DNA from 3 places in the Clostridioides sp. LIBA-6622 genome. Region 1 is predicted to be linked to each of the others. Evidence: riboswitches for the same ligand, from Rfam matches in the RefSeq annotation. Region 1 holds a riboswitch; each other region holds the start of a gene.
What was found. A riboswitch is a leader RNA that binds a small molecule or an ion and turns the genes downstream of it on or off. The one in region 1 is predicted to bind cyclic di-GMP.
Positions count from the first base shown of each region.

Region 2: linked by a shared signal. The riboswitch ahead of ACTG47_RS10365 (SH3 domain-containing protein) and the one ahead of ACTG47_RS18600 (type II secretion system protein) in region 1 are both predicted to bind cyclic di-GMP.
Region 3: linked by a shared signal. The riboswitch ahead of ACTG47_RS15245 (M60 family metallopeptidase) and the one ahead of ACTG47_RS18600 (type II secretion system protein) in region 1 are both predicted to bind cyclic di-GMP.

Region 1 covers NZ_CP196998.1:3,988,009-3,990,345, reverse strand. The annotation lists cyclic di-GMP riboswitch class II at 828-913, shown strand; gene ACTG47_RS18600 (type II secretion system protein) at 1,074-1,580, shown strand; gene ACTG47_RS18595 (GspE/PulE family protein) at 1,759-2,337, shown strand, end outside.
Region 2 covers NZ_CP196998.1:2,143,504-2,145,840, reverse strand. The annotation lists gene ACTG47_RS10370 (ABC transporter permease) at 1-435, opposite strand, end outside; cyclic di-GMP riboswitch class I at 950-1,043, shown strand; gene ACTG47_RS10365 (SH3 domain-containing protein) at 1,128-1,619, shown strand; gene ACTG47_RS10360 (hypothetical protein) at 1,971-2,337, shown strand, end outside.
Region 3 covers NZ_CP196998.1:3,246,566-3,248,902, reverse strand. The annotation lists gene ACTG47_RS15250 (cell wall-binding repeat-containing protein) at 1-915, shown strand, start outside; cyclic di-GMP riboswitch class I at 1,137-1,222, shown strand; gene ACTG47_RS15245 (M60 family metallopeptidase) at 1,344-2,337, shown strand, end outside.

The DNA.
Region 1 (2,337 bases):
AGAGTTGTTTAAAAGGATATAAAACTTTTGAGCAACTCTTTTTTGATATTTTAATTTATATAGCTATTTTTTATTATTAGAAGTATGTATGTAATTTTAGGTAAGGATTATAGTTTAAAACTTAGATGTAGTTAAGTAAAAAATAAGTATAAAAAAACATATAATATTATGAATATTATGAATATAAAAAATATTTAGAAAAAGTATTGAAAAATTTCAGATTATGTAGTATTATGTAAATATAAATAAAGAAAGAGGTGTTTCCAATGGGAAGGTCAGAAGATGAACCCCTAATAATTAAATGATTCAGTCACAATCTAGAAGAAATAAAAAAATCTATTGAAAGTTTATTTATAAGAATTGAAAATAGTATCTATTCTATATCTTTAATGTTTGTGAGAGGGTTCTGGATTATATAAAGTTACTGTAAAGAAAGTAATTTTGCACAATAAGCATATCTGTAAATGAAGAATTTCATTTATATAGTGATTGTGACTGAATCATAATTAAAAGAGATAGAATGTTTATATATAGATGATTTTAATAAAATACTATATTGTAATAGCTTCTAGCTTTCAAATAAATATTAGCAAAGGATGGAAATGACAATGATAAAACTAAATGATAATTTATAAATATCTCCTTACGATATATGATAATTGTAGGGAGATGTTTCTTTTTTTGTATAGTATAAATATTTATAGTAATTGTGTTTCAATATGTAAATTATTGGTATATATAAATAATATAAACTTAGTTGATAAAATTTGGTAACTATTATATAATATAAGTGGATATGTATATATTTTATGCATTACCCTGAATTTAATAAAAATAGAAACGTTGATGTATGTTCTGTGATTTGGGCGCCTTGGGACATATGGAGTTAGTGGTGCAACCGGCTATGGAATTGTATTTATTTATGGATACTTTTATTTTCATAGCATTTTTTGTTTTAAAATGGTTATATGCTAGAAATAAATCTGGTTAGTACGTGTAAATAATTTTACTTAGATTTTTAACCAGATATATTATAAGTAAGTATTAATTAAAAAAATTGAGGGGGAATAAAAATGAAGTTAAGAAAGAATAAAAAAGGTTTCACTTTAGTGGAATTATTGGTAGTAATTGCAATTATAGGTATATTAGCAGTAGTAGCAGTTCCAGCTTTATTTAGTAATATAAATAAGGCTAAGGTAGCAAGTGTTGAGTCTGATTATAGTTCAGTTAAGAGTGCAGCATTGTCTTATTATTCAGATAATAATAAAGTTCCTGTTGATGGTACTTTAAGTAGTTTAAGTGCTTATATGGAGACTCTTCCTGATAAAGCAGATATAGGTGGAGAATATCAATTGCTTTCTGTTGGCAATAAATTAGTATTACAGATAGGTAATACTAAGGATAATAAAGTCGAAGGTGCTACATTAACAAAAGAACAAACAAATAAGTTATTGAGTGATTTAGGTAATAAAATATATAAGAATAAAAAAGATACTGAACTTACTGAGCCATTAGAAAAAGATAATACCGTAAAAAATGGGATTATATATATAGTACTTATAGATAATACTGATATGTAGTATTCATATAAAATGTTTAGATGTATTCAAAAAAGAGTTAAAATTATATACACATTGAGTAAGATATCATAAATTTAATAAAAAAGACAGGAAGAAAATCTTCCTGTCTTTTATACTATTTTCTTTAATATACAATCATAAATGATGATATAATTGAGATAGTAAAGGAGTGAAATCTGTGGCTAAAAAAGTTAGAATAGGAGACAAACTGGTTGAAAAAGGATACATAACAGAAGACCAGCTTAAATGGGCATTATCAGAGCAAAAAAACAGTGGAAAAAGACTAGGAGAATTTCTAGTACAAGAAGGTCTTATAGATAGTAACTTATTAATAAGTGTATTAAAAGAACTTTTGGATATAGAAAGTGTATTTTTAGAAGGAACAGAAATAGACACATTAGCTACAAAAATGGTTCCAGAAAATATATGCAAAAGATATGCGATATTTCCATTCAAAATCGATGGAGACAAGATATGTCTAGCCATGTCAGACCCACAAGATAGAGAAGCAGTTCAAGATGTAAGACGTATGTCAGGAAAAGATGTAGAAATATTTATATCGAGTGCAGAAGATATAAACAAAGCAATAGGTCATGCTTATGCTCATTCAGAAATAAATAAGGCAATGACTGAGTACAACAAGAATAGAACTGGTGGAGTAAGAGAAACAGTAATACTTGAAGAAGATGTAAACGCAGCTCCAATAGTAAGATTAGTAAACAACATACTAGAAAATGCAGTAAGAATGGAAGCAAGT
Region 2 (2,337 bases), 1.8 Mb from region 1:
GTAATATACAGGAACTCCTATTTCTCCATCTTTTATTTGCATTATTTGATTGTTCATATCTAATAAAAAATCAAATTTATTGTTTTGCTTCGTAAAACTATTTTCTAGTACACTATTAGCTTGACTTTCTCCTTTACCTCCTAGAAAGATATTAGCTCCATTTATATTTAAAAGTTCAGTAGTTTGCTGTTTTTTTACATATGGAGTTTTAGTTGAAAATTTATCAATTTTTTCTTGGTCTAATTTACCAGAATACATTTGGACATAATGTGGTGTCTGAGATTTTTGAAACAAGGCAGTCACTGAATCAGTGAGTTTTATAGCGATATTTGTTGCACTAGATGCTAACATTGATGCAAGTAAAATAAAAATAAATAGAGTAATTGTTATTACTTTATTTCGTGTTAAATCTTTTAATAATATTCTTTTTAGCATAAATAATCCTCATTTCTTAAAAATTTTATATTGAATATTTTAGATTTAGTTCATAGCAGTTATAGATATATAAGATATAAACTGACCGTCAGTCTATAATGATAATATTATAATATATTTATTTTGTCAAGTCATTTAAAAAATAAAATATACATGTCTTATGATAAAGCCTTTAAAGAGAAGGTACTATAAAAGAGATTAGTAAAAATTTTAAAAAGGGAATAATTAATATAAATTATTTTTAGGCTCTATTAATTAATAATTTTTTAGATTAATTGAATATGTAAAAAGTTATTGATTATTTTGATATATTGATATTTATTGAAAAAGATTTGTTAAAAGTAGAGGTATCATATATAAATTACTATTTTTTGGATGAATTATGAAGAACAATAATTAAATTAATAAATATAAAGATATTTTTTGGTTATTATTAATTAAAAATTTAATTTATATTTAATTAATATAAAATTTGAGAGAATATCATTTTTAAATTGTTTAAATTATGTTATTATTCAGATATAGGCAATATTAGATAAATCTAATGACGCAAAGCTATAGGGACTAAAATCTTTATATAATAAAGGTCATGTCAGCCAGTTGCCAAAAAGATAATAATTCTTTTTGTTAAAAGTATTTTTTAAAGTTATATATTTTTAATAACTTAATATTTGGCAAGAGGAGGGCTTAAGATGATATCTGAGTTAATGTTAAAAAAATTTGGCGAATCAAGCATCAATTTTAAGACTAAGATTAAATTAAATTTAAGGGAAAGACCAGACATAAATAGTATGAAGTTGAAAAGTATACCAGAAGGTAAAATTGTTAAATTAAAATGTGTTGATGGAATATGGGCAGAAGTTGAAAGTAATTATGACAAAGGTTGGTTACTTTATAAATATCTAGAAAAATTTAGCAATGCTAAAAAAAATAATAATAATGACATGATAAAAAACAGAAAAAAGAATTATGTAGGAAATATAAGAACTAATGGTTTAAGTTTAGAACTTAGAAATGATAGAACATTAGACTCTAGAATTATAACTACAATTCCTGATGGTTTTAAGGTTGAAGTATGTTATAGTGTGGGCAAATGGGCAAGAGTTAATATTGATAAAAATGGAAACAGATATTCTGGATATGTATATAATCAATACATAGAAGAATGTTTAAGTTTATCATAATTGGATACTAGTAAGCTTTAAATATACTAAGAAATTTCAGAAAAAGAATCCTATTCATGGGATTCTTTTTCTTTTGTAAAAAACATTATTATAATATTAAATAGAATAAATTAATTAAGTAATTTTAATTTTAAATGGAAGATTTAAGTAAAAATAAGCTTAGCGTGTATTTTGTATGTTAAGTATCATAAATTAATATTGATTTAAAAAAGTTTAATAAAAGAAAGAATTGATGGAATAAAAATTATGTTAAAGATAAGAGAATATATAATAAATTTGAAAAAAATTGTAATTTTTAGTTTCATATATATTATAATAAATTAGATATAAGATTTTTATGAGGGGGAAAATATGAAAAAAAAGAAAACATTGATTGGGTTAGCCATATCTTTTTTACTTATAATTAGTATTATAAATCCATTACAAGTTAATGCAGAAGCTATTATTGATTCTGGTGTATACATTTCTTCAACACAAGAGAATTATAAATCTAATTATACTAGATTTAAAACTATTAAATCTAAAAGTAAACATAAACGTAGTAGGTCTAGTAAAAGCAGAGTAAAATTGAAAAAAAGAATGATAAGAACTAAAAATTATGGACATGGAACTTTAAATAAACATAAAAATCAAGGCATAAGAAGACATAATATTCTATCAAGATTGATATTTTCAATAATGGTTATATTTATTGTTATAGTTTTAATTGTACTAATAT
Region 3 (2,337 bases), 740 kb from region 1:
GCAGATGCAATAAGTGCATCGCCAGTAGCAGCAAGAGATGGAGTACCTATAATACTTACAGATGGAAGCAGTGTAGGATTTGATACAACAGGATTAAAGAGTTATGCACTTGGTTCTAGCGAGATAATAAGTGATGAACTGGTTAAGAGTACAAATTCTGTTAGATTGGGTGGAACAGATAGATTTGACACAAATAAAAGAGTTATACAAGAATTTTATAAAGACAGTAAAGAATTTTATTTAAGTAAAGGTATGCAACTAACTGATGCATTGGTAGCTTCTACAATAGCAAAAAATGCACCTGTGGTTTTAGTTGAAAATGGTAGCAATAAGAGTATTTTAAGTGGTGCAGATAAATTGACTGTACTAGGAGGAATAAATCAAAATGTAATCAAGCAATGTATAAATCAAGCCTCACCAAATCAACAAGGATTGTACTATAATCCAAATGATAAGGTATTTAAGGATAGGATAAAGGGAAAAATATATGCTCTTACAAAACAATACAGAAAAGAAAATGGTGTAAGAGAGTTATCTGTAGCAAGTAGATTAGAAGGTCTAGCAAATGACTGGTCTAATTTAATGGCAAATAAAAAGACTTTATCTCATACTATAAATGGTAAAAATTCGTATTCTACTTTTTTGAAATACTTAGATTGGAGTGAGATTAAGTCTGGGTACATTTCTGTTCAAGGGGAAAATATAATTAAGTATAAAATCCCAGACAAACCTGTATATACAAATAGGGATGCAGATGATATAGGAAACTTTATTTTTAATGAGTGGAAGACCAATCCTGAGGAAGGTACAAATATGTTACATAAAGGATATGAGATAATGGGATTTGGGTTAACTATGACAGGTGATAAGACGATATATGCAACACATGAGTTTTATGGAAGATATAAAGAATAAGTATTTATCGAGAGTTAGATATTTTGATAATGATAGTATATATAAGTGATGGAAATATGTAATAAGATAATAATTAGAAAATAACATCTAAGTAATGTATTTATAATGATAAAGAATATTTATATTAACATAATAATATAAATATTCTTTTTTTGTATTTTAATATAAAAAATTTGTACTAAAAAGTTTAAATATAGTATAAAATGGGTATAAAAGCATTGAAAATTAAATGGCAAAATTAGGGAAATCTAATGACGCAAAACTATAGGGATTAAAGCTTACAAAGCCATATCAGCCAGTTGCTAAAAAGAGCAAGTTCTTTTTATTTATAATAAAGATTCTCTTTGAGTGTCTTTTTTTATTGTCTGAAACTATAGCATTTAAATTCATGGAAAATTAAAGATTTATTGAGGGAGGATTGTTATTTCATGAAAAAGGCAATATCTTGTGTACTAGCAGTATCTATGTGTAGTGCACCATTGAATGTTTTTGCAGAGCCTATATTAGAGGGGAAACTAAGGTCAGTTGAAAAATCAGTTACAGAAAAGCTAAAGGGAAATTTAGAAGTGGATTTAAATTTTTCACTTCCAATCAAAAATAATGAATCAGAAAGTATAACTGATATACAACTACAATTAAAAGATAGTAGTAACAATAGTGGGATAATAAAACTTGGAGGTAAAAATTCAGGAAGTATAAATATAGGAACAGATTCTATAGGCTATACTATCAAAAAATTATCTGCCAATAGAAGTGAAGTAAAAGATAAAGATGAAAATATATCATATTATAATATTATGTTCAGTAATTTACCTGTTGGAAAATACAAGGTAGAAGTCTCTGGAAGTGGATTTAAGAGTAAAGAAGTTAAAGATATTGATATATCAAGTTATTCTCAAAGGGTTTTATTAAGTAATAGAGCAAGTGTAGATAATAAAAATAAACCTTTAAACTATGAACTATTCTTAATGGGAGATGTAAATGGAGACGGAAAAGTAGATAAAAATGATTATAATGAAGTTTTAGAAAATATAGATTCAAATAAAAAAGAATATGATTTAAATAGAGATGGAAAGGTAGATATTGCTGACCTAGACTATGTACATAAAAATCTAGGGCAAAATGAAAATGCAAATAGTCTGGAAAGTATAGTACCTACCAATCCTATAGTAGATACAAGTAAAGTAACATTAGAAGAAAATAGTGATACAAATATTCAGGGTACTGTAGAAGATTTGTTTAGTGGAGAAAGTAGTGGAGTTACAATATCTCCAGCAAATAAAGGGGATAAAATATCAGAAGAAAAACCGGCAGTGATGGATATAGCGTTATCAGAAGCACTTGATATGGAAGTTATAAATATTAAAGCTCCTGAAGGGAGTGCTCCAGCAAAAGGAATAGTTGAGGTTACAGATAAAGATG